DNA from 4 places in the Agrobacterium sp. GW821-FHT14E08 genome. Region 4 is predicted to be linked to each of the others. Evidence: riboswitches for the same ligand, from Rfam matches in the RefSeq annotation. Region 4 holds a riboswitch; each other region holds the start of a gene.
What was found. A riboswitch is a leader RNA that binds a small molecule or an ion and turns the genes downstream of it on or off. The one in region 4 is predicted to bind cobalamin.
Positions count from the first base shown of each region.

Region 1 (5,271 bases), on a different contig from region 4:
CCAGAACGCCTTCTACATCACCTTCGACAACAAGGAAGTCGGCCGTCTGCAGGCTGCCGAAGTCTTCAAGGTGAAGCCGGAAGGCAATTACGTCTTCATCAAGGGCTCCTCTTCCGATCCGAATGCGGACTTCCTGTTCGCGGGTCAGCAGGAAGTGCTGAAGGCCGCTATCGACGGCGGCAAGATCAAGAATGTCGGCGAAGCCTATACCGATGGCTGGAAGCCGGAAAATGCCCAGAAGAACATGGAACAGTTCCTGACCAAGAATAACAACAAGGTCGATGCAGTCGTCGCCTCGAATGACGGCACGGCCGGTGGCGCCATCGCCGCTCTCGCCGCGCAGGGCCTTGCAGGTTCGGTTCCCGTCTCTGGTCAGGATGCCGATTTCGCCGCGCTTAACCGTGTCGCGCTCGGCACGCAGACGGTGTCGGTCTGGAAGGACAGCCGTGAACTCGGCAAGGAAGCAGCCGGCATCGCACTGGAACTGGCCGGCGGCAAGAAGATGACCGAGATCAAGGGTGTCTCCACCTTTGAAGGCGGTCCGAAAAAAGTGAAGATGCAGTCGGTCTTCCTCAAGCCTATCGCCATCACGAAGGACAATCTGAACGTCGTCATCGACGCCGGCTGGATCAAGAAGGAAACGGCCTGCCAGGGCGTGAAGGCTAAAACGGTCAAAGCCTGCGATTGATCGAGTAGGTCCCGGTTCGGGCGCTGCGCCATGGCTCATGGCGCGGCGCCTTTAGAGCATTTCCAGGAAAAGTGGAGCCCGGTTTTCCCTTCGGAAATGCGCCAGAACAAAGATTTGGAGCGTTTTCGCGTTTAAGGAAAAAGCGAAAACGCTCTAAGATGTGAGGAGCACCGGCAGTTCATGGCCGATATGACCCAGTCCAATACTACAGCGTCGCAAAAGACGGAAAAAACAGGCTCGATAGCCCGTTTCATTAACGCCACGGAGCTTGATACCCGCCTGCTCGGCATGGTCGGCGCGCTTCTTCTGATCTGGATCGGATTTCATATCCTGTCCGGCGGCCTGTTCCTGACGCCGAGAAACCTCTGGAACCTCTCCGTGCAGACCGCCTCCGTGGCTGTCATGGCAACCGGCATGGTGCTCGTCATCGTCACCCGCAACATCGACCTTTCGGTCGGGTCGATCCTCGGTTTCTCCGGCATGATCATGGGTGTCATGCAGGCGGAAATCCTGCCGCAGATCCTCGGCTTCGAACATTGGGCGACGTGGATCGTCACGCTTCTGGTCGGCATTTTCGTCGGCGGCGCCATCGGCATGCTGCAGGGCTCCATCATCGCCTTCCTGAACGTGCCGTCCTTCATCGTTACGCTCGGCGGCCTGCTAGTCTGGCGCGGCGGCACCTGGTTCATCACCAGCGGCCGCACCGTGGCACCGATGGATTCCACCTTCCGCCTGATGGGCGGCGGCACCAGCGGCTCGATCGGCGCGACATGGAGCTGGATCGCAGCCGTCGTCGCCTGTGTCGCCATCGTTGCGGCCATCCTGAATTCCCGCCACCAACGCCGCCGTTTCGGTTTTCCGCTGCGGCCGGTCTGGGCCGAATATTTTCTGGTGGCGCTCGGCTGCCTCATCGTTATCGGTTTCGTGGCGGTAGTGAACAGCTATCCCTGGCCGGTCAACATCGCCCGCAACTATGCCGATGCCAATGGCATAACCTGGCCTGAAGGCGGTCTGTTCATTTCGCACGGCATCGCCATTCCGGTGCTGATGGCTCTTGCCGTCGGTGCGGTCATGACCTTCATCGCCACAAGGCTGCGCTTCGGCCGTTATGTCTTCGCCATCGGCGGCAATCCGGAAGCGGCGGAACTCGCCGGCATCAAGACCCGCTGGGTCACGGTGAAGATATTCACGCTGATGGGCGTTCTGTGCGCCATCGCCGCGGCCATCTCGACCGCCCGCCTCAATGCCGCCACCAATGCCCAGGGCGAGCTCGACGAGCTTTACACCATCGCGGCGGCCGTCATCGGCGGCACTTCGCTTGCCGGCGGTGTCGGAACCATAGCGGGCGCGATGCTCGGCGCGCTCGTCATGCAATCGCTGCAATCCGGCATGGTGCTGGTGGGCATCGATACGCCCTTCCAGCGCATCGTCGTCGGTGTGGTTCTGGTCGTCGCCGTCTGGCTCGACACCATCTACCGCGCCCGCGCCAAGTAAGAACCGAGGAGAACTCCTATGACGGACCAAGTCACGCCCCTCGTGGAAATGCGCAATATTTCCATTTCCTTCGGCGGTATCCATGCGGTGGAAAACGCATCTGTCGATCTTTTCCCCGGTGAGGTGGTTGCCCTTCTCGGCCATAATGGCGCGGGCAAATCGACGCTTATCAAAATCCTGTCGGGCGCATACCGGCGTGATGGCGGCGATATTCTCATCAATGGCGAGGATGCGGATATCCGCAATCCCCGCGACGCCAAGAAATACGGCATTGAAACCATCTACCAGACGCTGGCCGTGGCCGATAATGTCGATGCGGCCGCCAATCTCTATCTCGGTCGTGAGCTGAAGACGAAATGGGGCACACTTGACGATGTCGCCATGGAAGCCTCGGCCCGCGAGGTGATGGGGCGTCTCAACCCCAATTTCCGGCGGTTCAAGGAGCCGGTGAAGGCGTTGTCCGGCGGCCAGCGACAGTCCGTCGCCATTGCCCGCGCCATTCTGTTCGATGCCCGCATCCTCATCATGGACGAGCCGACGGCCGCACTCGGGCCGCAGGAAACGGCGCAGGTGGGCGATCTCGTCAAGGAGCTGAAACGGCAGGGCATCGGCATCTTCCTCATCAGCCATGATATTCACGACGTCTTCGATCTGGCCGACAGGGTCTTCGTAATGAAGAACGGCAAGGTGGTGGGCCATGCCCGGACAGAGGATGTCACCAAGGACGAGGTTCTCGGCATGATCATTCTGGGCAAGGTGCCGCCCGGTGCGGTGCCGGGGCCGGGTGCGGTCGCGCTCTGAGTTCATAGAAATAAAGATATAAAGATTTCTTTATGTCTATTGACATCGTGACGCCCGTGGTGAGAAATGCGGGTGTCATGGTTCTCCGGGCCTGATATTTCAATCCCGGAGCTAAGAGGGAATCCGGTGCGCCGTTTTATCGGCAAGACCGGAGCTGCCCCCGCAACTGTAAGCGGCGAGCCTTTGTCCATCCACGTCACTGGGGTGAAAGCCCCGGGAAGACGGACAAAGGCGACGACCCGTAAGCCAGGAGACCTGCCAGGACAAAATAACGTCCACGGGCGGGGTGTCCCGGTGGTTGCTGCAATGGTCCGGCAAAGGCCGGGCCTGCACGCGTCCGCTTTACCCATGCCCCCACAACCAAATGGGGTATGACAATGCCAAACAAGACCATTCCAGTCGCATCGCTCGGTTTTCCGAGGATCGGACGCCATCGTGAACTGAAGTTCGCGCTTGAAGGCTTCTGGTCCGGAAAGATTTCCGAGACGGAACTGCGCGAAACCGCCACCCGGCTGCGCGCCGAAAATTGGGCGCTTCAGCGTGAGAAGGGGATCACCCACATCCCCTCCAACGATTTTTCCTTCTACGATCATGTCCTCGATACGGCCGTGATGGTGGGCGCCATTCCATCCCTCTACGGATGGACGGACGGAGAGGTTCCCCTGTCGACCTATTTCGCCATGGCGCGCGGCAGCGAGAGCGAAGGCCATGCAGGTTGCGGCCATGCGCATGGACATTCCCATCACGCACAGGGTGTTCCGGCGCTGGAAATGACCAAATGGTTCGACACCAATTATCACTACATGGTGCCGGAGATTTCAGAGGATCAGCATTTCGTGCTCACCTCACAAAAGCCCGTTGACCACTTCCTTGAGGCGAAGGCGCTCGGCATCCACACGCGTCCAGTCATTCTCGGCCCGGTCACGTTCCTGAAACTTGCCAAGGCACGTGGGACAGCGTTCAAGCCGCTCGATCTGCTGGCAAGGCTGCTGCCGGTCTATGAAGAACTGCTGCGCCGGCTGCGGGCTGCCGGCGCGGACTGGGTGCAGATCGACGAACCGGTTGCCGCTCTGGACCTTTCCGAGGGTGAACGCCATGCGCTTACCGTGAGCTATCAGGCTTTGTCGAAAGCCGCGCCGGATCTGAAAATCCTCGTCGCGACCTATTTCGGTGGTCTTGAGGATAATCTGGAGGCTGTCGCAGCGCTTCCGGTCGCGGGTCTTCATATTGATCTGGTGCGTGCGCCGGGTGAGTTTGAGGTGGTGCTGAAGGCTTTGCCCGCAAGCCGTGTCCTGTCGCTCGGCGTCATCGACGGTCGCAACATCTGGCGCGCAGATCTCGCCGCGATCATCGACCGGTTGGAAACCGCCATTGCCGAACGCGGCGTGGAGGCGTTTCAAATCGCGTCGTCCTGCTCGCTGTTGCATGTTCCGGTCGATCTCGAACTGGAGACCGGCCTCGATGCCGATCTGAAAAGCTGGCTGTCCTTCGCCACCCAGAAACTCGGCGAACTTGCCACGCTCGGCAGGGCGCTTGGCGAGGGCAGGGCCGCAGTCGCGGTGGAGCTGGCGGCTGCCTCCGGGGCCGTCGCCGCACGTGCATCCTCGCCAAAGGTAACGGACCCCGCCGTGCAGAACCGTATCGCGATGATTGCTGAGGCCGACAAGAAGCGGGCGAGCGCATTTGCCGAGCGGCAGAAGGTGCAGTCGCAGGCTATTGCGCTGCCGCTTTTCCCGACAACCACCATCGGCTCCTTCCCGCAGACGCCGGAGGTGCGAAAGGCCCGCTCTGCAAATTCGAAGGGCGCGCTGACCGATGCGCAATATGAAAAATTCCTGCAGAAGGAAACCGAAGCGACCATCCGCTGGCAGGAGGAAATCGGCCTCGACGTCCTCGTTCACGGCGAGTTCGAGCGCAATGACATGGTGCAATATTTCGGCGAGCAGCTTTCCGGTTTCGCCTTTACCCAGCATGCGTGGGTGCAGAGCTACGGCTCGCGTTACGTGCGCCCGCCGATCATTTTCGGCGATGTGTCGCGACCGAGGCCGATGACGGTCCGCTGGTGGGAATATTCCCAGTCACTGACCGAAAAGCCGGTCAAGGGCATGTTGACGGGACCGGTGACGATCCTCAACTGGTCCTTCGTTCGCGATGATATCGCCAGAAGCCTGACCTGCCGGCAGATCGCGCTCGCCATCCGCGACGAGGTCAATGATCTCGAGGCAGCCGGGGCGAAGATGATCCAGATCGATGAGGCGGCGCTGCGTGAGGGCCTGCCGCTTCGGCAT
Region 1 covers NZ_JBXAPJ010000003.1:344,557-349,827, forward strand. The annotation lists gene xylF (D-xylose ABC transporter substrate-binding protein) at 1-688, shown strand, start outside; gene AC1ROR_RS14325 (sugar ABC transporter permease) at 878-2,182, shown strand; gene AC1ROR_RS14330 (ATP-binding cassette domain-containing protein) at 2,201-2,983, shown strand; cobalamin riboswitch at 3,045-3,260, shown strand; gene metE (5-methyltetrahydropteroyltriglutamate--homocysteine S-methyltransferase) at 3,361-5,271, shown strand, end outside.
Region 1: it holds a riboswitch for cobalamin, as region 4 does, so the genes downstream of both, metE (5-methyltetrahydropteroyltriglutamate--homocysteine S-methyltransferase) here and AC1ROR_RS08845 (CbtB domain-containing protein) in region 4, are expected to answer to the same signal.

Region 2 (5,271 bases), on a different contig from region 4:
GCGCATCATCTTTGCCGAAGGCGAAGACGAGCGTGTGCTGCGCGCCGCCCAGGTGCTCCTGGAAGAAGGCACCGGCATTCCGATCCTCATCGGCCGTCCGCAGATCATCGAAACGCGCCTGAAGCGCTTCGGCCTGCGCATCCGCCCGCATGCGGATTTCGCCGTGGTCAATCCGGAAGACGATCCGCGCTACCGCGATTACGTTGATGACTATTTCGCCCTCGTCGGTCGCGCCGGCATCAACCCGGAGGCGGCCCGCACCATCGTGCGTACCAACTCCACCGTCATCGGTGCGCTTGCGGTGAAGCGTGATGAGGCGGATGCGCTGATCTGCGGCCTCGAAGGCCGTTATGACCGCCACCTGCGCGACGTGAACCAGATCATCGGCAAGCAGGAAGGCGTGCGTTCCTTCGCCGGCCTCAGCCTGCTCATCACCCAGCAGGGTGCGCTGTTCCTCACCGATACTTTCGTGAATTACGACCCGACCTCCGAGGAAGTGGCGGAAATGGCCATTCTCGCGGCCAAGGAAATCCGTCGCTTCGGCATCACGCCGAAGATCGCCCTCGCCAGCCATTCCAATTTCGGCTCGCGCGATTCCGAAAGCGCCCGCAAGATGCGCCGCGCCCTGAAGATCGTGCAGGAAGCCGCACCGGAACTGGAAGTCGATGGCGAAATGCAGGGTGGATCGGCGCTGTCGGAAGCGCTGCGCAAGCGCGCCATGCCAAACAGCGTGCTGACCGGTGAAGCGAACCTGCTGGTCTTCCCGAACCTCGATGCCGCCAACATCACCCTCGGTGTCACCCGCACCTTGACGGAAGGCCTGCATGTCGGCCCCATCCTGCTCGGCACGGCCCTGCCCGCCCATATCCTGTCGCCCAGCGTCACCTCGCGCGGCGTGGTCAACATGGCGGCGTTTGCCGTGGTGCAGGCCTCGCATCCTTCGGTGTGATAGAGGCCGCATTAACGCAATTTTGAACAGGCTGTTGCCGCATTGCGGCAACAGCTTATGTTATCTTCCTGAAACACGGATTTCGTGAAGTATAACGCCCCTGCCACCGGCCGGGGACATCGAACGGATCGAACAATTGACCCGCCGCAGCCGCATCATCGGCATCCTGCTTCCCCTTGTTTTCGTCGCCCCGGCCGCCGCTTTCGCGGATCAGGTCTGTGATACGCTCTACGCGCAATTGCGCGAGCCGCCCCGCGTCATCGGCAATACGGCCGAGGTGCGGCGTTATGCCAATGCGCTCGCCCGCCAGAACATCGTCATCCGCAAGATCAGGAACGACCTGCGCAGCTATGGCTGCTCATCCGGCAGCGTCATCGTCTATGGCAGCCCCAATGCCGGGCTCTGCGCCGAGATCGGCGATGCGCTGGTGGATGCCGAAGCCGAACGCGATGCCATCATCCGCGACCGCGACGATGCCATGGCTGCCGCGCGTGACAATGGCGGCGACGTCAGGCGCCAGCGTATTCTCGCCGCCCTCGATGCCAATGGCTGCAGCACCGTGCCGCAAATGGAAACGCAATTGCCGCCGCCCTCGCCCGATGTGACGCGTTATCCCGACGCCTTCCGCCAGCAGGGCAATCAGCCGGGACAGGCCGGGCTTTCGCCCTACCCCAACGCCTCCGCCGAGGGCGGGCTTAGAACACTCTGCGTGCGCACCTGCGACGGCTCGTTTTTCCCCATTGCGTCCAACGCCTCGCCGCTCGATTTCCGCGCCCAGGCGGAGCAATGCCAGAAAATGTGTCCGGGAACTGAGACGGAGCTTTATTTCCACTCCATGACGGATCAGGAAACCGCCGATATGGTGTCTGCCGAAACCGGCAAACCCTACAAGGATCTGCCGACCGCCTTCGCCTACAGGAATGCCTCGGCAAAGGCGCCGGGCTGCGCCTGCAACATGGCCGCCTATCACGAAGAAATGCAAAAGCAGGAAGAGGCCGCCCGGCCGGAAGCCGAAAAACCCTATTCCGGCATCACCACCATCCCATCACCGCAAGGCGACAAGGCTCCGAAACCCGCGGAGCAGCAGCAGGCCGCAAAGCCGCCGGAACAACCGGTTCCCGAACGCGACTACGACCCGAACGACAGCAGGATCCGCGTCATCGGCCCGAAATTCCTGCCCGACCAGACAGGCCGGATCGACCTCAAAAACCCGGCGTTGAAGGGCATACAGCCGCAGCAATAGAGGCGCCGCGATGTTTTAAGCCGGGTGGCAACCGCAATCGGATAGCGCCGCATCCCTGCGGGATCGTCGCCTTGCAGAGGGGCAACATCGTCTATCAGGGAACCAGCTATGGCGTCGATGCGGCCGTTGCCAGCCCCACAAACGGCCGGCTCGCCACCATCGGCGCGATCTACAACCTTCCCTCACCGGTGGGAGCAGCCGTTGCGGCACTCAACATGAATGTCACGAAATCGGGGGTGACGACGAACATCACCAATGGCGTCGTTTCCGGCTTTTACGATGTGCAGCAGCCGAACATGCGCAACCAGATCGGCATATCACCCCGCCGCGCCGGCGAGGTTTTCAGCCAGCCGGGCGATAGCGGCAGCGCCGTGATCGACACGGCGGGCAACAACGTCGTCGGGCTGTTTTGGGGCGCAAGCGCCCAGGGCACGATCAGCCTCGCCAGCCCCATCCACCCCATCCTCAATCTTTTCAACTGCACCGTCGTCTGACGATGAAAAACGCCTGACAGATGGAAAACCACCCTTTCCGAACGCTCATTCGGGAAGGGTGACCCCAAAGCGAAAGCCGCTCACCCACCCCACCGGTTGCGGAACACCAGCTCCTCCAGTGGCACACGCTGCCGCCAGCCCTTCACCGCCAGTTCCGGCTCGGTGTAAAGCGCATCGACGCGGCCGAGGCACAGCCAGGCCACGATTTCGATATGGTCGGGAATGCCCAGAATGGTGCGAATGTCGCTGTCGTGGAAAATGCTGACCCAGCCGACACCGATGCCTTCGGCACGCGCCGCAAGCCAGAGATTCTGGATCGCGCAGACGGTGGAATAGACATCCGTGCGCGGATTATGGGTGCGGCCCAGCACCACCTTGCCGCCACGCGTCGGATCGCAGGTGACGCAGATGCTCAGCGGCGCCTTGCGGATGCCTTCAAGCTTGAGACTACGGTAGAGCGTCTGCTGCTCGCCCGTAAACATCGCCGCCGCCTCCTCATTGGCGCGGCTGAAGGCCACAAAGGCGGCCTGCCTCACGGCGCCATCGGTAACGAGCGTGAAATTCCACGGCTGCATGAAGCCGACGGAGGGAGCGGAATGCGCAGCCCGCAGCAGGCGCTGCACCACCTCCTCCGGCAAAGGATCGGGCAGGAACTGGTCACGCACGTCACGGCGGCTTTCAATGGCGCGGTAGATCGCCTCGCGTTCCTCGCTGGAAAACGGCCGGGCGGGTGAAAGCGCGTGATCGAACGGATCGGCTTGCAATGAACCGGTGGCGGACGGATCAATCGGCATCGTTTATCCCCAACAATGCGGGCGCGGCTGTGCTGAAACCATACCGGTTTTCGCCTGCACGACACGCCTCTTCAACAACCTGCCGCCGTCCACGCGGTTCAGTCTATCCCGTCAGGCCGGTCTTCTGACTCGGCTTCATCCGCCCTTTTCGCCTTCCCGAACTGCTTCAGTGGCTTGTGAAAAGGGCATCCGCCTCACAGCGCTGGGCACGTTCCGGTCTTTCACCGGATTCCCGATTCTCCCGCCGCAACCGGCGGGCACCTGACGTAGAAAGCTATGAGCAAGAAGGCTTGCGAAGGCAAGTGTCTTGCAGGACCGTGCGGCAATGTGACCATGGCACACCGTCGTACCCGCCTTGAGCAACATCCAGACAACCCAAGTCTCTGGGCTGAAAAGAGGCCTTTCGACGCGCAGACGCGCATCGGCTGGATGCCGGATCAAGTCCGGCATGACGGAAGAAGAATAGATCACGCCACAGGGAAATACCTAACATAGGCGAACTCATCCCCATCCGGTGACCAGTTGGGTGAGTTCATCGTGCCCTGCCCGCCAAAAAGCTCGAACAGTGTTTCGGCATTGCCGCCATCCATATCCATCAGCCGCACCCGCACATCGAGGTCACGCGGATGGTCGAAGACATCGCCGTCATAGGAGACGAACACCACCTTGTCACCTTTCGGAGACGGATGCGGAAACCAGTCGCCATAGGAACTGTCGGTGATCCGCTCGACGGCTGAACCATCCACCCGCACGCGCCAGATCTGCATCAGCCCCGTGCGGCTGGAATTGAAATAGACCCACTCGCCGTCTGGCGAATAATCCGGCCCGTCATTGCGGCCCTCGCCATGGGTCAGCCGCGTCTCGACGCCGCTTGCTATATCCATCGAATAGATATCGAAGACCTGATCGCGAATGCCGCAATAGGCAAAACTTTTCCCGTCCGGAGCCCATCCGTGCCAGTAGGAAGGAAGGTTCTTCGTCATCAGCCGTGGCGCGCCGCCCGCCGAGGGCATGAGGTAGATGGCGCTCTTGCCAAATTCCACCTTGTCGGAAATGGCGTAAAGCGATCCATCCGGCGAAATACCGTGATCATTGTTGCAGAGCGTCGCAAAGCCGGTATCGACCCTCTCCGGCGACGCATCACCGGCAAGGGACAGGCGGTAAAGCAGCCCTTCGCTGTTCAGCAGCAGGTATTTTCCATCCGGCGACCAGTTCGGCGCTTCGAATAGATCAGGCGTCTGCCACACCACCCGCATCTGCCGGGTGCGGATGTTGAAGATTTCGATGGAGCTGCGCATTCTGCCTCCCGGGCGTGTCCGTGTTCTCGCTCAAAGCGCCCGGCAATGCAGACATTCCGTTTGCATCCGCCATCGCCATGATTATGATCCTAGGGCGGCAGGCACCGTCCTGCAAATTCAAACCGGAAAAAACGCCAGCGCTCCGGCACCGTCCGTGACCCTTGCCGTTTCTCCCAGATCCGAGGTTCCGCGATGAATACCATCGCCGATCACCGCATCCGCTTCGGGCGGATCGCCGCAATGCTTCCTGTCAAAAACATCGAAAAGGCCCATGATTTTTATGTCGGTGTTCTAGGCTTCGAAAAAACCTTCGAAAACGGCAATCCTGTCGGTTTCATGATCCTCAAACAGGGCCATGCCGAGCTGCACCTGACATTGCAGCCCAGCCACAAGGCAGCGCCCTTCAATGTGGCGCATATGATGGTGAGCGATGTCGATGCGCTGCATGCGCTCTGCAAGAGCCAGGGCTTGCGCATCATCAAGGGCCTGCAGG
Region 2 covers NZ_JBXAPJ010000001.1:1,131,747-1,137,017, forward strand. The annotation lists gene AC1ROR_RS05585 (NADP-dependent malic enzyme) at 1-949, shown strand, start outside; gene AC1ROR_RS05590 (DUF2865 domain-containing protein) at 1,086-2,192, shown strand; gene AC1ROR_RS05595 (chymotrypsin family serine protease) at 2,264-2,686, shown strand; gene bluB (5,6-dimethylbenzimidazole synthase) at 2,767-3,480, opposite strand; cobalamin riboswitch at 3,578-3,760, opposite strand; gene AC1ROR_RS05605 (TolB family protein) at 3,948-4,778, opposite strand; gene AC1ROR_RS05610 (glyoxalase superfamily protein) at 4,971-5,271, shown strand, end outside.
Region 2: it holds a riboswitch for cobalamin, as region 4 does, so the genes downstream of both, bluB (5,6-dimethylbenzimidazole synthase) here and AC1ROR_RS08845 (CbtB domain-containing protein) in region 4, are expected to answer to the same signal.

Region 3 (5,271 bases), on a different contig from region 4:
CAGATCGTGGGCGGACAATCTCATGACCGACCCCTTTTCTGCCCAAGGATGAAGGCAAAGGCGGGCGCACCGACGAGCGCGGTGATGACCCCGATGGGCAGCACCTGCCCGGGAATGACGATACGGGAGAGAATATCGGCGACGATCATGAAAATCGCGCCGGTCAGCGCCGTCACCGGCAGCAACAGCCCATGGCGAACGCCGACGAAGATGCGCGCCGCATGGGGAATGACGAGGCCAACGAAGCCGATGGAACCGACCAGCGACACCATGACCGCCGTCATGATCGCCGAAACCGAGATCAGCACCGCATAGACCCAGCGCACGGGGATGCCGAGCGAGGCTGCGGCCTGGCCGCCGAAGGCGAAGGCATCCAGCGCGCGGGCGTACCAGAGGCATACCGCAAGACCGGCGAGGCAGACCGGCAGGGCCAGCCACACATCCGGCCAGCGCACGCCCGAAAGATTGCCCAGAAGCCAGAACATGATGCCGCGCGCCTGTTCGGCATTGGCGGATTTTGTGACAATGAACGAGGTCATGGCATTAAAGAGCTGCGAACCGGCGACCCCCGCCAGGATGATGGCGCTGTTGCCGTGCCCGGCCCTGACCGCCAGAAGGCTGACCAGCGAAAAAGCAACAAAAGCCCCGATCAGGGCGCCCGCCGGCATCGTCAGGAACCCGGCGCCGAAGCCCAGAAGCGCCACGGCGACTGCCCCCGTGGAGGCGCCTGCGGAAATGCCGAGAATATAGGGATCGGCAAGCGGATTGCGCAAAAGCGATTGCAGCACCGCACCGGCGAGCGCCAGCGAAGCACCGCAACAGGCGGCGACGACGGCGCGGCTGAGACGGTAGCTCCACACGATGCCCTCATCCAGCGGCTCCAGCGGATAACCCGCGTGGAAGACACGGTTTGCGATGGTTTTCGCCACCACATCGAAGGGAATGGCGGTCTCGCCGATGGCCGCACCAGCCATCAGCGCCACGAGCAGCAGGGCGAGCGCGGCAAAAGCCAGACCCGCCCTGCCGAGATGGACGGAAAAACCGTTCACTTGGCGAGGCCGGCGGCGGAAATCGCCTCGGCCAGCGTTTCGATGCCCTCAATCGTGCGGATCGTCGGGTTCATCGCCTGTGCGTCCATGTCAAAGACGTGTTTGTCCTTGACGGCGGGCATGATGCTGGCAACCGGATCGGTCGCGAGGAACTTGTGTTTGACGGCAACATCGTCGGCGGGGAAACGGCGACGGTCCATCTTGCCGGCGACGATCACGGTCGGATTGGCCTTGGCGATGGTTTCCCAGCCGACGGTTGGCCATTCCTCATCGCTTTCAATGACATTCTTAAGCCCGAGCGCAGACATGATGTAACCTGGCGCACCCTTGCGGCCGGCTACATAGGGATCGATATCGAGTTCGGCGCTGGAGAACCAGAAGACGGCGGAAAGCTTGCCATTCACCGAGGCAATCTTGGCGCGGGCCGCCTCTTCGCGCTTCTTCAGGTCAGCAACGACGTCTTCGCCGCGCTCCTGCACGTTGAATATCTTGGCGAGGTCGCGGACCTCCTGATAGATCAGGTCCATGGTGAAAACGGTGTTGCGCACGCCATCGCCACCGCCGGAATTGTCCTTGCCCAGGCAATCGGCGGGTGATGTATAAACGGGAATACCGAGCTCGGCGAATTGCGCCGGCGTTCCGACAACACCCTCAGGGCCGATCTGCCACTGGAACTGCGTCGTCACAAGGTCCGGCTTCTTGCCGACCACGGCCTCAAAACTCGGATCGTTGTCGGCCAGCCGCTCCACCTTGGCATTGGCCTCCTCGTAACCCTTCAGAACCGGACCGATCCACAGCGCCGTGCCCACTACCCTGTCGGCGACGCCGAGCAGATAAAGAACCTCGGTCGTGCTCTGCCCCACGGATACGGTGCGGGCAGGCGCCTGTTTGAAGGTGATCTCCTGACCGCAGCTGTTGATCGTCAGGGGATAGACCGTTTCGGCAGCCCTGGCGGAAACGGGCAAAGCCGCAAGGGCAGCGGCCAGAAAGCCGGCATAGGGCGGCAGGCGTCTAGAATGCAACATATGTTCTCCAGTCGAAATTAAATCGCTTGTTCCAGAGCAGCAGGCGTTAGAACGCGCAGCAACAGCGGAACGTCTTGTACGGAGAACAACGACGGGACGCAAACCAAATGTTATGAAATAACATTACAATCTCCTCCTCCGGGCTTCCCCGCCCGTAACGATGGTTCATATTTTGACGGCAGGTCTCCTGGCTCACGAATTTGCGCCGTTCATCTGCCTTCCCGCATTCCGCAGAACACAGTGGCATGACGCGTCGAAGCGTCACGAGGATGAACGGCAATCCGCTTACAGTTGCGGGGGCAGCCACGGCATTGGGTCATAATAATCACCCGCACCATGTTCCCTATTAATCCCTTCGCCTTTCGGCCTCAGGAACCGTCGCTTTCTCACATAAGGGGCAAGAGGCGGGGCGTCAATTGCCAAAGCATGTCTGCCGAAAGTGTGAGGGCGGACCTGAGGCAAAGACATGGATCAAACAAAATCCTGAAGCGCATCGCGTGCGTCGGCGCCGCCGTTCAACACAATGAAGGGCCTGCCAGCGCGAAAACTCTGGCGGCACCGGTGCTCACCGGTTGCGGCACGTTTTTCGACATGGTGGTGAGCGTCTCGATCACGACAAGCCCGGATTGCGTTAGAAAATCGGTGAAGGGGCCACCGCTACAACTATTATCGAGGCGCACCAGCTGATCCTCCAGATCGGCAAAATGCCGTCTCACAAGAGCTATGGCATCCGTCTCTTCACTCGCGACCACCGGGCCAACGATGTGACCCCGCCCCGCCGCACGGCGCAGCGCAAAAGCGATGAGACGATCCGCCTCGAACAGACCATAGCCCGTATTCTCACGCAGAAGTCGCTGCAAGACGCCATGGCGGGAAACACCGAAGGCCGCCCGGTCTATCGCCGCCACCTCCGGCAGATGTTCTTCCGATAGCGACTCTATCCTTCGTTTTTTGCCAGATGGCGGCGTCTCGGCAAGGCACCGTGCCTTTCCGCGAAAAAGATGCACTTTTTCCGTATCGCCGGCAAAACCAAGTCTGGAAAACAGCCGCCGCGACACATCCGTGGCGTTCAGCCGAAGGGAGATGGCGGGAAACTTTCCGATCAGTTGCCGCACCAGCCACGGCGCAACGCCCTGCCCCTGCAAGCGTGGAGACACAATGACCATGCCGAGCGTCGCAAAGCCCTGATCATAGGGAAACAGCATGGCGGTTGCGACAACACGGTCGATCTCGTCCAGCGCCGCAAGGCCAACGCCGCACTGGCGCAGAAAACACCATTCATTAGCGTGATATCGCCACCCGACAGCCATGGAGAGCGCATGCAGATGATCGGCATCCACATCGGCAATATCTACCGTCCGCAACTCGAAACTATCGACTTTGAGCAGGTCCATGACAAGCGGCCCTCATCCCCTCCGATACGGAACCTCCGGCCCCACAGCCCGGTCCACGACATCCGAAGATAACCAGCCACACCAGCAGGAATTTTTTGAAAGCACTGGAAGGACACAACAATCTACCGAAATCACCCGCATTTCAGCAGATAAACGCCGCAGACCATTTTAAGCTTTTGCGATGACAATCCGGTCAAGCGCAAGCGGCCGGCCAGCGGAGACGGCCATGAACGCAATCGAAATCCTTGAGCGTCTTGTCGGCTTCCCGTCGGTGGTCGGAACCGCCAATGGCGACATTGCCGGATGGATCGCAGATTATCTGGAGAGCCACGGCGCGAAAGTATCGCTGCTTCCGGGACCGGAGGGTGACCGGGCCAATCTGTTCGCCACCTTCGGCCCGGCCGATGTCGCCGGCTACATCCTGTCCGGCCATATGGACGTCGTCCCTGCGGCAGAACCTGAATGGTCTTCCGACCCCTTTACGCTGAGAACCGAAGGCGACCGTCTTCACGGACGCGGCAGCACCGATATGAAGGGCTTTCTGGCCACGGTTCTCGCTGCCGCACCGGCATTTTCGCGTCTGGCGTTGAAACGGCCCATGCACATCGCCTTTTCCTATGACGAGGAAGCGGGCTGCCGTGGCGTTCCCCACCTCATTGCCAGATTGCCGGCGCTGTGCGCACCACCGGCGGGCGCCATCATCGGTGAGCCAAGCAATATGCGGGCGGTTCGCGCACATAAGGGCAAGGCTGCGGCACGCATCACCATCCACGGACGGTCCGGCCATTCATCGCGTCCCGATCAGGGCGTAAACGCCATCCACCTGATGACCGGCATCATGGCGAGAGCGGTTGGAACAGCGGATGCGCTGATGCAGGGGCCATTCGAGGCGACATTCGAACCGCCCTACTCCTCGTTGCAGGTAGGCACCGTCAAAGGCGGACAGGCGATCAACATCATTCCCGACCTCTGCGCAATCGAACTGGAAGCGCGGGCGATTTCAGGCGTCTCGCCGCTCGAACTTTTAGAACCAGTGCGCAGGAGCGTCGAAGCGCTTGCCGCAAAGGGCGTCGATATAGAATGGATGCCGATGAGCGATTATCCGGCGCTTTCACTGGAAGCCGACGCGCCGCTCGTTCTGCTTCTGGAGGAACTGACCGGTACTCCCTGCCTTGCAGCCGTCAGCTACGGTACGGAGGCAGGGTTGTTCCAGGCGGCGGGCATTGACGCCATCATCTGTGGCCCGGGCGATATCGGCCGCGCCCACAAGCCGGACGAGTTCATCACCACGGGCGAGCTTTCCACCTGCCAGTCGATGCTGGAAACGCTTGGCCGCCGCTGCGCGGAATAAACCTTCGGGAAGTATGGATTTCAGATGACGTTTCTCTTCAATTCCGACGCAAAACGCGGCGAGATTTTCCGGCAGGCCCTGGCAGCAGAGCTGCCTGATCTGCCCTTTTCGATGGATGCGTCCAGTGTCGACCCAGACGCGGTCCGCTATCTGATTACCTGGACGGTCCCGCAGGATATCGCCCGATATCGCAATCTCGAAGTGCTGTTTTCGATCGGCGCGGGCGTCGACCAGTTTCACATCGAAGCCATCCCTCAAACGGTGAAGGTCGTGCGCATGGTGGATGAGGGCATCACTCGCATGATGCAGGAGTATGTCTGCCTTGGCGTGCTTGCCCTTCACCGCAACCTGCCGGTCTATCTGAAGCAGCAGCGCCAGCAATTGTGGAAAGCCCTGCCCCAGCGGCAGGCGGAAGAGTGCCGGGTGGGCGTTCTCGGCCTTGGCATGCTGGG
Region 3 covers NZ_JBXAPJ010000003.1:530,030-535,300, reverse strand. The annotation lists gene AC1ROR_RS15205 (ABC transporter ATP-binding protein) at 1-24, opposite strand, end outside; gene AC1ROR_RS15200 (FecCD family ABC transporter permease) at 21-1,049, opposite strand; gene AC1ROR_RS15195 (ABC transporter substrate-binding protein) at 1,046-2,074, opposite strand; cobalamin riboswitch at 2,235-2,469, opposite strand; gene AC1ROR_RS15190 (GNAT family N-acetyltransferase) at 2,590-3,468, opposite strand; gene argE (acetylornithine deacetylase) at 3,695-4,819, shown strand; gene AC1ROR_RS15180 (2-hydroxyacid dehydrogenase) at 4,844-5,271, shown strand, end outside.
Region 3: it holds a riboswitch for cobalamin, as region 4 does, so the genes downstream of both, AC1ROR_RS15195 (ABC transporter substrate-binding protein) here and AC1ROR_RS08845 (CbtB domain-containing protein) in region 4, are expected to answer to the same signal.

Region 4 (5,271 bases):
CGAGGACTTCAAGGCAAAGGCCGCCAAGCTGGGCGCGGATGCGGACACGGTTCTTGCCAATCTCCCCACCGATGAGGCAGGCGTCACCACCGCCATGAAGACGCTCGGCGCCGATTGCGGCACCTGCCATCAGACCTATCGTCTGAAGAAATAATCCTTTCAAAACGCCGCTTTCCGGCGGCGTTTTTCAGGCCTGGAAAGACACCTGACCCAGTCAGGTGAGAGTGGGGAGAGGGGCATGTCTTCCATTTGGACGAAGCTTGCGGGCGGGATCGCGATTGCGGCCGTTGCGGGTTATGGTATTTTCGCCTGGGTGACGGCGCCTGAGCGACAGGCGCCCAGCCATTGGGTGAGCCTTGGCGAGCCGGATCTGGCCAATGGCGAAACGCTGTTCTGGGCGGGCGGCTGCGCCAGTTGCCATGCCGCACCCGATGCCAAGGGCGATGCGCTTTTGATGCTTTCGGGCGGGCAGGCGCTGAAAAGCCCCTTCGGCACCTTCCATGTGCCCAATATTTCCTCCGATCCGCAACATGGTATCGGCAGCTGGACGCTGGCCGAATTCGGCGATGCCATGACGCGCGGTGTCGGCAAGAACGGGGAACATCTCTACCCGTCCTTTCCCTATGCCTCCTATGCCCGCATGACGCAGAAGGACATCAACGACCTCTACGGTTATCTGAAAGTCCTGCCCGCCAGCCAGAACGACGCGCCGGATCACGACCTGCCGTTCCCCTTCAATATGCGCATGGCGCTGGGCGGCTGGAAATTCCTTTATTTCGACCCCTCGGCGCGGCCCCGCGTCGAGCTTGCCAACGCCAATGCCGAATTGCTGCGCGGCCAATATCTGGTGGAAGGGCCTGGCCATTGCGGCGAGTGCCACACACCGCGCAATGCGCTCGGCGGATTCCAGACGGATAAATGGCTGGCCGGCGGTCCCAATCCGGAAGGCGAGGGCCGTATTCCCGACATCACCCCCGGTTCGCAAAGCATGGGCGCCTGGGCGGCGGCCGATATTGCCAGCTATCTGGAAACCGGCTTCACCCCGGAATTCGACAGCGTCGGCGGTTCCATGGTCAAGGTGCAGCAGAATATGGCGCATCTGACGGCCGATGACCGCGATGCCATCGCCGCCTATCTGAAGGCGATCCCGTCGCGTTAGAGCCTGATACCTCTCCTCCGTCATCCCCGGGCCTGACCGGAGGATGACGGAGGAGAGGTAGGTAAGCGCCATTGACTCCCGACCCCGCCCATCGGATAACAATCCTGTGATGGTTCCTTCCGGGCATTCCGGAAGGTGAAAAGGGAACACGATAGGGAGAAATCCTCATTCGTGGCTGCCCCCGCAACTGTGAGCGGAGAGCCTGAAACGAAATGCCACTGGCAAGCCATCTCGCCGGGAACCCAGGGTTTCCAGAGAGGGTGATGCCGGGAAGGCGTTTCAGGTTTTGACCCGTAAGCCAGGAGACCTGCCATCACGGAAATATCCATGCCGGCGGGGTGTCCGGAAGAGCGGAATGTCAGGGTGGTGGGATCAACTTCTCCCTGTGTCAGTCTCGTATCCCCGTGGTGAAGTGTATCGTATGCGGCTCGACGGCCTTTGCTGTTCGGCCGCGTCCAGAGGCGCGGGGTCGCGCCGCAAGAGGGGTCACCATGTCCATCAACCAGAATACGGCCAATTCAGCCGTTTCCGCAAAAACAACCAGCTTTGCGCAATCGCTGACGGCGATCATGCTTGGCCTGTTTGTTGTCGGTTTTGTCGGCTTTTCCCATGTGGAAGCCGTTCACAATGCCGCGCATGACACGCGCCATGCCAATGCCTTCCCCTGCCATTGAGGGGAAACCGCATGTCGTCTTTTCGCAATATCGTCTTTACCGCCGTTCTCGTCGGCATTCTCGGCGGTTTCGCCGTTTCGGCCATGCAGGCTTTCGGCACGACGCCGCTCATCCTTCAGGCGGAAACCTATGAAAGCGCCGGCGAAGCACCCCACAGCCATGATGCGGCGGCGCCCGGTGCTGCCGTTCCTGCCCATGAGCATAACGATGAAGCCTGGGCTCCGGCCGACGGCTTCGAGCGCACCGCCTATACCGTCGCCGCCAATGTTCTCACCGCCATCGGTTATGCGCTGGTGCTGACCGGCCTCATTTCGCTGCGTGGCACGAATGGCGGCTGGCGTGAAGGCCTTCTCTGGGGTGTTGCCGGTTTTGCCGCCGTCATGCTGGCCCCGATGATCGGCCTGCCGCCGGAACTGCCGGGCAGCCCGGCTGCCGCGCTCGAGGCACGGCAGATCTGGTGGCTTGCGACGGTTGCCGCAACCGCGGGCGGCATTGCGTTGATCGCCTTCCGCCGCGAACCCTGGGCCATCATATTGGCGCTGGTGCTGATCGTCGCACCGCATGTGGTGGGCGCACCCTTGCCTCCGGAAGGCGAACATGCGCTGGCACCGCTGCCGCTCGAGCGTCAGTTCATCGTCGCCGCCACCGTGACCAGCTTCGTTTTCTGGGCTCTGCTTGGAACATTGAGCGCGTTTTTCCTGAAGCGCTTCCAGCAGGCGTAAATCCATGCAGGACGCAGCGGAATGGAGTGAGGAACTCGATGCGCTGCGTTTTGCCGTTCCCGGTCACGGCGCTTTCTGCGCCGTGCACCGTCTTGCCTTCAAGGCGGTTCTCGGACCGAGCCCCGGACACGAGGCGGCTCTCACCTTTTTCCATGACCACGAGGCCGCCTTCGTCGGGGCAGCCCTTTCCAAGATAAAACGTGCAAATTTGCCCGCCGGCCGCAGCCTGCATCTGAACAGCCGCGATATTCGCCGGGCGATTGCCGGGGAGGGTGAGGAGCCGGCGGCGCGCGTGTGCCGGGTGCTGGATCGGCGATAATCCTCGCTATTCTCACCTCCGTCATCCCGGCCTTGAGCCGGGATCCAGCCAGCCCAAGTCTTTGGGCTGAAAAGACTCTTTTCGCCGCGCGGACGCGCGTCGGCTGGATTCCGGCTCAAGGCCGGAATTACGGGGAGTAGAGGGAGTGCAAACAACCGAGACGGCTGCGCCTCAGCGATGCTCTGCCGCAAAAACCTGAAGTTCCGCCTCGGCTTCCGGACCAAAGAGGCCGAGGTGTTTCAGGATTTCCACAGCGAAACTGACCGGCGCGCTGCCGGCGGCGGTGACGATGCCGCCATCGCTGACCGCTTTCGGCTGGTCGCGATAAAGGTTTTCACCGCTATAGGCCGGATAGGCCTTGTGGGATGCCAGCGAATTGCCGGTATGGGCGACATCGTTCAGAACGCCCGTGCCGCCGAGCGCGCTCGCCGCCGCGCAGATGCCGGCCACCAGCCGGTCCCTGTCGCGAAACCGGTGCACCAGCCCGCCAAGATCGACAGCCGTGCCCTTTTCCCAGCTGAGACCACCGGGAACGATGAGAGCATCGATATTCTCAGGATCGAGCGCGTCATAGGACGTGTCAGGCGTCACATTCAGCCCGCCCATGGAGGTTACCGGCCGGCCATCGGGCGTGGCGTAAACGATCTCGACGCCGAGATAGCTGCGTGCTGCGGCAGCAAGCAGCGCCGGTTCCCAGTCCGCAAAATCCTGCGCGAGCGCAATGGCGATCCGTGTCATGGCCGTCTCCGTGGTTTTTAATCAGGCGATGGCCTGCATGTAGCGCATGCCGGTGACCGGGCGGGGCGCGAAATCCATGTTTTCGTAGAAACGATGCGCCGCCACATTGCCGGTCGTGGCGCTGACGGAAAGATAGTCGCAGCCCAGCCGCTTGGCGATATCGCGGGCGCGGGAAACGAGGTGCTGGCCGGTGCCATGGCCACGATGGCCGTCACGCACGAAGAGATGGTGCAGCTCAAGTCCGCGCTGACCTTCCTGCGCCCTGTAGAGCGGCAGAAGCAGGGCGTAGCCGATCAGCGCGCCATCGGCTTCCGCAACCAGCCCATGCACCCAGGGCAGGGGGCCGAACAGGTCGCGTTCCAGTTTCGCCGGCGTGATCGCAGCCGCATCGCCGTGGTAGGAGGCAAGCAGCGTGATCATCTCGTTGAGTTCGGGCAGATCCGTCTTGCGTGCGCCACGAATGATGACGACGGGCGGTCTTTCCAGTGTAAGGGTGCTATCTTCGGTCATTTCTTTGGTCCTTTGGTCTTATCGGTGCCGTCAGGACGCTTGAGAAACAACAAAGCCGCCTGACGGCGGCTTGTTGACAATATGATCTGTCGAGCCGCCCTTAAAGGTAGGCCCAAAAGTACGAGCAGGAGATGGGTGCGCGTTCGTTGATCATGGGACATGCAATGCGCCCGAATCCGTAATCTGTCAAGCGGGTCAATTCGCAAATCGCGCGATTGCCGAAACAATGGCTTCTTCCATCCCCGCATCCGCCGTGGAATGTCCGGCGCCGTCGATCATGATTAGTTCGCTTCCCGGCCACGCCGCGGCAAGCTCGTAAACCGTGACCGGTGGTCCCTGCAGATCCCGCATGCCCTGAATGAGGACGCCCGGAATGCCTGCCAGCCCGCCGGCGTTGCGGAGAAGCACGCCGTCTTCCAGCCACGCCGCATGGTGGAAATAATGCGCGCACAGACGCGCCCGCGCGAGCCTGTAGTTTTCATCGTGCCATTTTTCGGGAAAAGCCGAGACGGTCTCTGCGGTAATCGAACCCGCCTCCCATAGATGCCATTCATAGGCCGCCCCGGCGCGGATGGCGGGATCCGCATCCTTCAAAAGCCGGTAATAGGCCGCGACAGGATCGTCCTTCGACATATGATCCGGGATCGCGGCGATAAAACGCTGCCATTGCCCGGGCAGAAACATCGCCAGCCCCTGATAAAGCCAGTCGATTTCCTTCTGCCGCGTCGTCGTGACACCCGCCAGAACCATGGCGCGGACTTGGCGGGGATGGCGCTGGGCATAGGCGAGGGCGAGCGTCGAGCCCCATGAGGTGCCGAACACCAGCCAGTCATCGACGCCAAGCGCCACACGAATGGCCTCCATGTCGCCGATCAGGTGCTGCGTGGTGTTGTGCTCAAGGCTGACGGCCGCATTCGGCGTGCTCTGCCCGCATCCGCGCTGGTCGAACTGAATGATGCGGTAACGCTCAGGATCGAAATAGCGCCGCGCCTTTGACGATATCCCGGAGCCGGGGCCGCCGTGAAGCAGGATCGCCGGCTGTCCCGCCGGATTGCCCGCAATCGTCACATGCAGCCTGTGGCCGTCGGAAACATCGATGAAAATAGTGTCGAAGGGGGCGATTTCGGAAAAGGTCTCTGGCATCCGGCA
Region 4 covers NZ_JBXAPJ010000002.1:12,991-18,261, reverse strand. The annotation lists gene AC1ROR_RS08855 (c-type cytochrome) at 1-154, shown strand, start outside; gene AC1ROR_RS08850 (c-type cytochrome) at 239-1,159, shown strand; cobalamin riboswitch at 1,253-1,488, shown strand; gene AC1ROR_RS08845 (CbtB domain-containing protein) at 1,651-1,833, shown strand; gene AC1ROR_RS08840 (CbtA family protein) at 1,845-2,555, shown strand; gene AC1ROR_RS08835 (hypothetical protein) at 2,560-2,874, shown strand; gene AC1ROR_RS08830 (type 1 glutamine amidotransferase family protein) at 3,046-3,612, opposite strand; gene AC1ROR_RS08825 (GNAT family N-acetyltransferase) at 3,634-4,122, opposite strand; gene pip (prolyl aminopeptidase) at 4,318-5,265, opposite strand.